One region of the Colwellia sp. MB3u-8 genome, then DNA from elsewhere that is predicted to be linked to it. Evidence: predicted binding sites of a transcription regulator. Region 1 holds the regulator's gene; the other holds the start of a gene.

Region 1 (4,947 bases):
GAACAGGGCATTGAAAGCTTTATCTCAGCAACACATTTAAAAGCGGATGATATTATTTTAATAAAACCCGGTGAAACCATACCCGCAGATTGCGAAATAATAACGGGCACTAGCCAAATCAATGAAGCCATGCTCTCTGGTGAACAACTGCCGTTGCATAAAACCACGCTAGATAATCTTTATGCCGGCACCATAAATGGTGATGGTAACTTAACAGCAAAAGTTAACCACAGTAACCAAGAATCATTTTTAAGCCAATTAATTCGCTTAAGTGAAAGTGCCCAAAGCCATAAACCTAAATTGGCGCAATTGTCAGATAAAATTGCCCAATATTTTGTGGCTCTTATCCTAGTTGTTGCCATTGCTACCGCAATATATTGGTCTCAACATCAACCAGCAGAAGCGTTTTGGATCACCTTGTCTGTTCTAGTGGTAACTTGTCCCTGTGCTCTGTCATTAGCAACACCTACGGCATTAACTTGTGCAACCACTCGCCTTAACCGTGAAGGGATCATGATTAAATCAGCACATGTGCTAGAAACTATGCCTGAAATTGAGGTGATGGCTTTTGATAAAACCGGCACCTTAACAACGGGTGAATTTACCATTACCGCAGTCAAAACTTATGGCGCATTTGCAGATAAAAATGCTCCAGATGGACAACAACAAGTGTTGGCTATTGCGGCGGCGTTAGAGGCACACTCTGCTCACCCCCTAGCAAAAGCCTTTAGCCAGTTTCGTGATTTTAGCCAAACAACAACTCAAGTGGTGGTTGCGCCAGGTGCTGGTATTTCTGGTGAGGTTAATCACCAGTATTACAGAATTGGTAAAAACTCATGGCTACTCAGTAATAATGACAACAGTGCGCACAGTGCGCACAGTGCGCAGTGCGTATTAATGCAAGATGATAACTTAGTGGCTGAATTTTATTTACATGATGGCCTGCGTGAAGATGCTAAAGCCTTAATTGATTTTTTACATCATGAAAACATTAAAACTGTCATGTTATCGGGTGATCATCAACAAGGCTGTGATAAATTACAAGCAAAACTGCACCTTAATAGCGTGCAAGCAGATTTATCTGCACAAGACAAAGTCAACGCGATTAAACTACAGCAAGCTTCACATGCTGTAGCTATGATAGGTGATGGCGTCAACGATACCCCTGTATTGGGTGCGGCGCATTTGTCCATTGCCATGGGTAGTGGTACTGATATTGCTAAAAGCGGTGCGGATGTGATATTACTGAACAATAAACTCAAAGGTGTGCAAACACTGCGACAGGTATCCTTAAGTACTGCGCGAATTATAAAGCAAAATTACCTTTGGGCTTTTAGTTATAATGCCATTGTATTGCCATTAGCGGTTATGGGCTATATAGCGCCATATATGGCAGTCATTGGTATGTCGGCCAGTTCAATACTAGTGGTAAGTAATTCTTTAAGGTTATTAAAAAAATGAGTGTGATATACGTATTAATTCCCATTGCTATTTTACTTACCGCTATTGGTATTTATCTCTTTTTTTGGGCGGTAAAAACTGAGCAATTTGATGATTTAGAAAAGCAAGGCATGAGCATTTTATTTGAAGATGATAATGATAAACAAAGCATTCATCAAAGCAATAATGCTGCGCCAATAAAAAAACAGATAGACAAAACAAACACCTCACAAGAGCCAGCAGACCCACAGGTCAAAAAAAATAGTCTATGAGCCTTGATTATTTCTCCGCATTTGTCATCGGATTATTAGGCTCAGGCCATTGTATAGTAATGTGTGGTGGTATCAGCACCATGTTGACGACGGCGATTTCTGATACCTCTCGGCATAAAAAATACGCAATTATATTGGCCTATAACTTTGGTCGTATCGCCTCTTATAGTCTTATTGGCGCTCTTGTCGCATTCACCAGCTCAATGGCGACCAAAAATATCGGTGTACCTGTTTCACTGTTAAAAACTATCGCGGGTGTTTTTCTTATCTTGTTAGGTTTATATTTAGGCCAGTGGTTTATGTGGTTAAGCCGCGTCGAACATTTAGGCAAAAGTATTTGGCGGTACATAGCACCACAGACTAAAAAATTTATTCCCATTAAAAACGTACAAAGTGCTTTCGCTTTAGGCGCACTATGGGGCTGGTTACCTTGTGGCTTGGTATATTCTACACTAACTTGGGCATTGGCTAGTGCCGATCCCCTTGATGGTGCCTTGATTATGTTTTTCTTTGGACTAGGCACCTTACCTGCCTTACTTTCAGTATCACTGGGCACCATAAGTATTAAATCATTATTGAGTCATACACTATTTAGAAAGACGGCAGCCAGCCTAGTGATTTCATACGGCATCTATACTATACTCGTTTTATATATATAACGTGTCTGATATAGACCTTATATATATAAAAAATCATGGAAACATCATGACAACATCATGACAAATTTTAAAGGATCTTATGAGTTATAAATCATGCACTGTTCATCAACATATTCACTGCCAAAACTGTAGTCTTAGTGAATTATGTTTACCTTTTTCTCTCAATGATAAAGAGTTAGAAACGTTAGATAATATTATCGACCGTAAGCTGCCGATCCATAAAGGCGAGCAAATATTTAACGACGGTCAACCTATGCATGCGCTTTACGCCATCCGTTCGGGCACATTTAAGACCTACACCATTAATAAACACGGTGAAGAACAAATTACTGGCTTTCATTTAGCGGGTGATTTACTTGGCTTTGATGCTATTGCCGATGCTCAGCATCCAAGTTTCGCTAAAGCGCTAGAAACCTCAATGGTTTGTGAGATCCCTTACAATACGCTCGATCATTTATCGAACAGCATGCCAAAATTAAAAAAACAAATTTTGCGTATGATGAGTACTGAGATCCGTGAAGATCAAGAAATGCTAACATTACTTAATCGTAAAAATGCCGAGCAACGACTAGCAACATTTATCAGTACCTTAAGTATTCGTTACCATGCCCGTGGATTATCTCCATCTGAATTTCGTTTATCTATGACCCGCAGTGATATTGGTAACTATATTGGTTTAACGGTTGAGACTATCAGCCGCTTGCTTAACCGCTTTCATAAAAATGGTTTAATTACAGTTGATGGTAAACTCATTACGATTCTAAGTTTCGATAAATTAAACGAATGCGCCGCACTTTAATGTAACGCTAACACCAGCTTTTCTACATTGCCTTATTAAGGTATTTCACGCTATGCTTAGCGTGAAATATTATTTATCGTCGACAGCATAATAATGTGATTTAAAACAACTATTGTTGCTTGAAAGTAGACTATTGTTATAACACTAGTAGACAATTGATAAAGGAATTAGCTATGGAAAAGTATCAAAAAATACTCGCGATTGTTGACCCAACAACAGAAGAGCAAAAAGCGGTAAACCGGGCGATAGAATTAGCGCGTAAAACAGGTGCTAGCATTACCGCATTTTTGACCATCTATGATTTTTCTTATGAAATGACCACCATGCTGTCAAGTGATGAGCGTGAAGCCATGCGAAAATCAGTTATTAATGATCGCACTCAATGGCTAGAGTCTTTACTCGCTGACCTTGATTTAAGCGGAATTTCTATCGATTGTCGGGTTATATGGCATAACCGTCCCTTTGAGCAAATTATTGCTCAAGTACTCGATAATGGTTATGACATTGTCATTAAAGGTACTCATCAACACGACAAATTTAAATCTGTCATATTTACTCCTACCGATTGGCATATTCTGCGTAAATGTCCTTGTCCTGTTTTACTCGTGAAAGAGCATTTGTGGCCTGATAACGGTAATATTCTTGCGGCGTTAAACATTGGTAGTGAAGAGGAAGAACATAAAGCACTTAATAACAAAATCACAGCAGAAGCTAAACAGCTGACCCAAGTCATGAAAGCTAATCTACACCTAGTTAACTCATTCCCGGGTACGCCAGTTAATATCGCCATAGAAATCCCAGAGTTTAATGCCAGCGATTATAATCGCTCGATGTTAAAACATCATCAAAAAGCGATGTTAGCACATGCAACTGCCTTTAATATTGCGCCGGAAAACACCCATATTAAAGAAGGTTTACCGGAAGATATCATTCAAAGCATAGCGGCTGAATTAGATGCCGAATTAGTCATTCTGGGTACTATTGGCCGTACCGGTTTATCGGCAGCGTTAATTGGTAACACCGCAGAGCATGTTATTGATAGGCTTAATTGTGATGTATTAGCATTAAAACCCGATGGTTACATTTCACCACTTGATGTTGATTAATATCAGCAAACATCCCTAAATAAAGTTGAATTGGGTCATTAAACGCCTAGTTCAACTTTTCTTGTTTAATAACTTAAACTAGCTTATGCGCTGAAATTTATTATACCCATTTCATTAATTAGGTGGTCTACTTTATACGCAGGAAAAATGGCCAAATATAAGGCATTTATTTAATAACTAGTGGTTCTAATTATTAAATAAATAACGCAGTAGTAGGTTATTTTAACCAGTAAAAATGATCAGATAATTAGTGAGATTGGTATTAGGGATTTACCAAGAGCTCTGATGCAAAATCGACCCTTTCTTCAAGCCAAACACACTATTACTGAAGCTTTAACAGCCGAGAGCGAAAAGTATATGACGATAATGTCCTCAAGGTAAATAATACCAAACGGTTACCTGTGATGGCATTATAATAAGGCAGCAGTTAATTTAGAGGTTATTACTTTTGCTGATAAAAAACTGAGGACGGTCTACTTTTTAAAGGCAATTCAAGCGCAAATTTTTAATCGACGTACATTTGAATTTATTTATAAATTTATTTTTATAAATAAATTAGGAATAGCACATTGACATAGCGCTTATTTATTATCGCTTATTTATTATATAACGCGAAGTAATGTCGATTATGGCGGATCATATCAGTTAATTCCAACACGTAATCTATCCCA
Region 2 (4,947 bases), on a different contig from region 1:
AACAAGCACAAAGTCGTTTAAAACGCCTGCAAAAATTACCTGATTTGGCGCCAGCACATGTAGATAGTCAATTTACTTTCAGCTTTGAGCAACCCGAAACCCTGCCTTATCCGTTACTGGCATTAAAAGAGAGCCAATGTGGCTATAGTGAACAAGCCATTATTTTAGAAGACGTTGCCATGACCCTAGTGCCAGGAAGTCGCATTGGCTTACTCGGGCGCAACGGTGCGGGTAAATCAACATTAATAAAATCACTGGCGGGAGATTTAGCCCTACTTAAAGGTGAGCGTTATTGTGCGCAAGATTTAAAAGTCGGCTATTTTTCACAGCACCAACTTGAGCAACTACACTTATCCAGTAGTGCCATTGAGCATATTACACGGGCAAAGGCCGATATAACCGAATTACAAGCACGTTCATTTCTAGGCCGCTTTGGCTTTAGTGGCGACCAAGCACTAGATAAAGTCGGCACTATGTCTGGTGGCGAAAAAGCGCGCTTAGTATTAGCGCTTATTGTCCTAGACAAACCACAACTGCTATTGTTAGATGAGCCAACCAACCATCTTGATTTAGAAATGCGTCAAGCATTGGTGCTAGCCCTGCAAGACTTTGAGGGCGCAATCATTCTTATTGCCCATGACCGATATTTATTAGAGTCGTGTGTCGATGAATTTTACTTAGTGGCTAACGGCCACGTGACTGACTTTGATGGTGACATTGACGACTATCAACAATGGTTGAATGACGATAAAAAGCAAAGCGTTAAAGCAAATAAAATCGTTAGCGAGCCACAAGTAGATAAAAAACAACAACGTAAAGAACAAGCCGAATTACGTAAAAAAGCCTCACCACTGCGTAAACAAGCAGATAAATTTGAAAAGCTAGTACAAAAAAGCCAAGACGAGTTAACTGAAGTTGAAGCTAAGTTAGCAGACAGTGACATTTATCAAGCTGAGCATAAAGCCAAACTGACCGAACTACTGAAACGCCAAGCAAAGCTGACACAAGACTTAGAAGCCAATGAAATACAATGGCTTGACCTTGAAGAGCAAATTGAAGAGATAATGTCACAAGCATTATAAATTTATTGCTACACTTAACATATTACGCATTACACATTGCAGCAACAGACCTTGTCATTGCATTTAATGGCGACAACACCAGACTATAGGACATTAAAATGAAAAAATTGACCTTACTCGTACTCAGTATTGCCCTACTTGCTCAGAACTTTGCATACAGCGCAGATTTAGATTTAGGCATATATGATCTTAATCGTGGTGAATTTAACGCCGCAATAGCTCAGTTTGAGCCTTTAGTTGCAGAAGGATATGCACCTGCTCAATATCAAATGGGCTTAGTTTATTTAAATGGTTACGGCGTGATTAAAGATCCAATAAAAGCAGTAGAATTATTTCATTTGGCGGCATCACAAAATTATTCAGATGCTTTGTTTGACCTTTCTTTGTTATATAGTGAGGGTGAAGTCGTTAAAAAAGATCTCAACACCGCTTATACCTTAATGGAAAAAGCAGCAAAAAAAGGCCTACCTCGCGCACAATTTAACTTGGGGGTGATGATTTATAATGGCAGCGGTGTACCGCAAGATTATTTACAAGCATCACGTTGGTATCAAAAGGCTGCTGATCAAAACTATGCACTAGCGCAATTTAACCTCGCCTTAATGTATTTTGACGGCAAAGGGGTCGCTAAAAGTACAGAGATGTCGTACATCTGGAATATCATTGCCGCTAAAAATGGCTATCGTATAGCAGAAAAAAGTCGCGATATGGACGAGTATAAATTAACGGTAGAAGAAATTAACATCAGCCGTGAAAAAGCCGATACTATTTTGCGCAACATAATACAACAAAGAGAGCTAAAATTAAGGCAAGCGCTAATAGAGCAAAACCGTTAGGCGAAAAATTCGTCTGCATTAGCCAGTTAACAATAACCTATTGTTAACTGGCTTCAATAAAAAAAACAAACCCGCAACAAACGTTAGCGGGTTTGTTTTTGCCTTTCAGTCAGTTATTTATCTAACGGTCTATTAAATGATCAAAATCAGTAACCTCAGCGATAGAAGAGTTAATTTCTAACCTGCTTATTGCTTACTATTAATAAAAAATCCATACCGCAAGTCAATGCTAGCCTCCATTACTAGCCATCATATTCACAGCATACAATGGCAATGAATGTGATCTAAATCAATAAGCAGTACTGAGTTATTATTTACAATAATTACTTAATCTCTTTACTATTTTTATGTTTTTTGGAGTCAGTTATGAACGTTTTAAATATGCTAATCAACGACCCTGTTGTGCTTTATTCTTTTATTGGTTTAGCGGTTTTACTGGGTATATGTGGTTTTTATGTCTATTATTTTTTAAAGCATATTAGTGAAGATGAAAAGTAAATCTAGCAATAGTACAGTCACCCTATATACGCTCAACATATAACAAGAGCAATGCTATCGGCTCAGCCTTGGTTTTTTACTCTGCTCTGAGCTTAATAAGTAACTTATGCTGTTAAGTTTATTTTCACTACATTAAGCAAACCAATAGCGCCCGTTTAAATAACATAAGTCTTACTGGACAAGGTAGAGCAAAACTGACTAATGCCTTTCTTAGACTTATACCTAACCTTGCTAGCTATGGCTCTATGAACTATGACTGTATTACTCTGTGTAAGACTCACGGCATTACTTAGCCAAGCCAAATAAGCTTGTACATTGATGGCTAATCATTGGGCATCCACAGTGTTTTAACGTACAATAATTTTTTGCATTACACACTATTACCACGTTATGTTTACCAAAAGTTCTTTCAGCCCTGCTTGGTGGCTTAAAAACCCTCACTGCCAAACCATTGCCGCTAAGTTTTTTCGGCGTGGTCACACCATTAACACCACAAATGAAACTTTAGAGTTACCCGATGGTGATTTTGTTGATTTGTCATGGACCGAAAAGGTTACCCCTTCGTGCTCTCGCCCCATTGTTGCCGTATTACATGGCTTAGAAGGTTCAAAAAACAGTCATTATGCTAAAGGCATGTTATCGGCAATTAAAGCGCAAGGTTGGATAGGTGTTTTAATGCATTTTCGCGGTTGCAGTGGTAGACCCAATCGTATGGCAAAGTCTTATCATAGTGGTCAAACTTGTGATGTTGACTACTTTAGTCAACATCTTGCTGATAATTATCCTGCCGCAAAAAAAGCGATTATAGGCTTTTCATTGGGGGGTAATGTATTAACCAAATATTTGGCAGAACAACAACAAAATATCTATCAAGCCGCCGGTATAATTTGTGCTCCACTTGACCTATCAAGTTGCTGCGACAGAATTAATCAAGGCTTTTCGCGCGTTTATCAAAAGTACCTAGTTGATATGCTTAGAGCCAGCACCATTGAAAAAATAAATGCACATTTACTCAATAATATAGACAGAAAACATTTGGACAAGGTTCGCTCTATTCGAGAGTTTGATCAAATGATCACCGCCCCGCTGAATGGCTTTCGCGATGCCAATCACTATTATCAACAAGCAAGCGGTCGAGATGTACTTCAACAAATAACCACACCATGTTTAATCATTCACGCGAGCGATGACCCCTTTTTATGCCATGAAAATACCACCGCTATTGGTGCCCTACCAGAGCAATTAACCTTTGAAATTAGTGCTAAGGGTGGCCATGTTGGTTTCATTAGCGGTAAAAATCCACTTAAGCCACAATTTTGGCTTGAGCAGCGTATACCTGAGTTTTTGACGAGATATTTATGATCATTCCATTAGAACAATTATCAACCGAGACTTTAAACGCCATTATTGAGAACTTTGTCCTTCGAGAAGGTACTGAGTATGGTAGTGAAGATGTATCACTCAGTGATAAAATCACTCAAGTGCGTCAGCAGTTAACACAAGGATCTGCCCTATTGGTCTACTCAGAACTACATGAGACAGTTAATATTTTACCGACAGATCAATTGGTTGAAGACAGTGACGAAAATGCTTAAAACAAAATGTAACTACATTTTATTGCAATGAAAAAGGCACTGATTAAGTGCCTTTGATAAAGAGTAGTTCTGTGTCAACTTAACGAATGTTGAGCTTAACGAACTTTAAATTTAACGAACTTTAATCTTAACGACCTTTAATTTAACGAGTAAAGGTGACTGAAAAACTTACCGGCACGACATAATCAATACTCGGTAGAGACGCTAACTCTTTAAGTTTATTTATGCCAGCAACCACACTAAAAGCATCCGCTTTAATAAAAAATGGCTTTATCGTGTTGACCAATATTTTATCTGCGCTTAGTTTAACAACACTAACATCAATAGTGACTACTTGTTGTAGACCATGAAAGTCAAGCGTGCCGCTAAGACTGAGTTGTTTATTTTGGCCAGTTTTTAAAGTGTTAATTAATTCTTTATCAAGCTGAGTCGTAAAATTTGCTGAGCTATATTTATCCGTTTCAAAAACGAACTTTTTCATACGCTCATCGCGGATAGCAATATTGGTATTTACGCTAGCTAGATCAACACTAATAGTCACCTGTGCTTTTGCGTCAATATCGCCTTCAAGTTTTGCAAAACTGTGATTTTCCGCAATAGCCGATTTTTTCACCGAAGTAAAACTAAGTAGTGAACTTGAATTGTCGAGTTTCCATGTAGCTAAAGCAGGTAAACTCATTGTAGTAACAAGTAGGGTAATTAACATTAAAGCTGTTTGGCGCATTCTGTTCTCCATCTGTGTCAGGCTTTCGCCTTGACCTTTATGCCTAAAGCAAATAAGTATGTTAACTTTTTGCTTAAGCTATTATTGATTGTTAGCGTGTTGTTCTGTGCGGCTTAATAATATCATGCCAAGGGATATCTTTATTCCCTAAAGATAAAAAATCAGGCTGCATCAAAGTTTTACGTTGATTATAAGTTAATGGCTTAAATTCA

The links. Region 1 encodes FNR, which switches genes on or off when oxygen is low (the NO sensors DNR and NnrR bind a similar motif). Its sites were predicted from a motif close to TTGATCTAGATCAA; they were not measured.
Region 2: H4J54_RS12140 (DUF3149 domain-containing protein) is a predicted target of FNR. The motif match lies at 2,198-2,211, and genes of this name have one in related genera.

What each region holds. Positions count from the first base shown of each region.
Region 1 covers NZ_JACGVA010000038.1:17,629-22,575, forward strand. Annotated here, with positions in the region: gene H4J54_RS03945 (heavy metal translocating P-type ATPase) at 1-1,461, shown strand, start outside; gene ccoS (cbb3-type cytochrome oxidase assembly protein CcoS) at 1,458-1,712, shown strand; gene H4J54_RS03955 (sulfite exporter TauE/SafE family protein) at 1,709-2,371, shown strand; gene fnr (fumarate/nitrate reduction transcriptional regulator Fnr) at 2,451-3,170, shown strand; gene uspE (universal stress protein UspE) at 3,344-4,276, shown strand; gene H4J54_RS03970 (glucosaminidase domain-containing protein) at 4,872-4,947, opposite strand, start outside.
Region 2 covers NZ_JACGVA010000067.1:28,027-32,973, forward strand. Annotated here, with positions in the region: gene H4J54_RS12130 (ATP-binding cassette domain-containing protein) at 1-1,082, shown strand, start outside; gene H4J54_RS12135 (tetratricopeptide repeat protein) at 1,181-1,918, shown strand; gene H4J54_RS12140 (DUF3149 domain-containing protein) at 2,285-2,416, shown strand; gene H4J54_RS12145 (hydrolase) at 2,807-3,778, shown strand; gene H4J54_RS12150 (YheU family protein) at 3,775-4,011, shown strand; gene H4J54_RS12155 (YceI family protein) at 4,154-4,735, opposite strand; gene cysQ (3'(2'),5'-bisphosphate nucleotidase CysQ) at 4,827-4,947, opposite strand, start outside.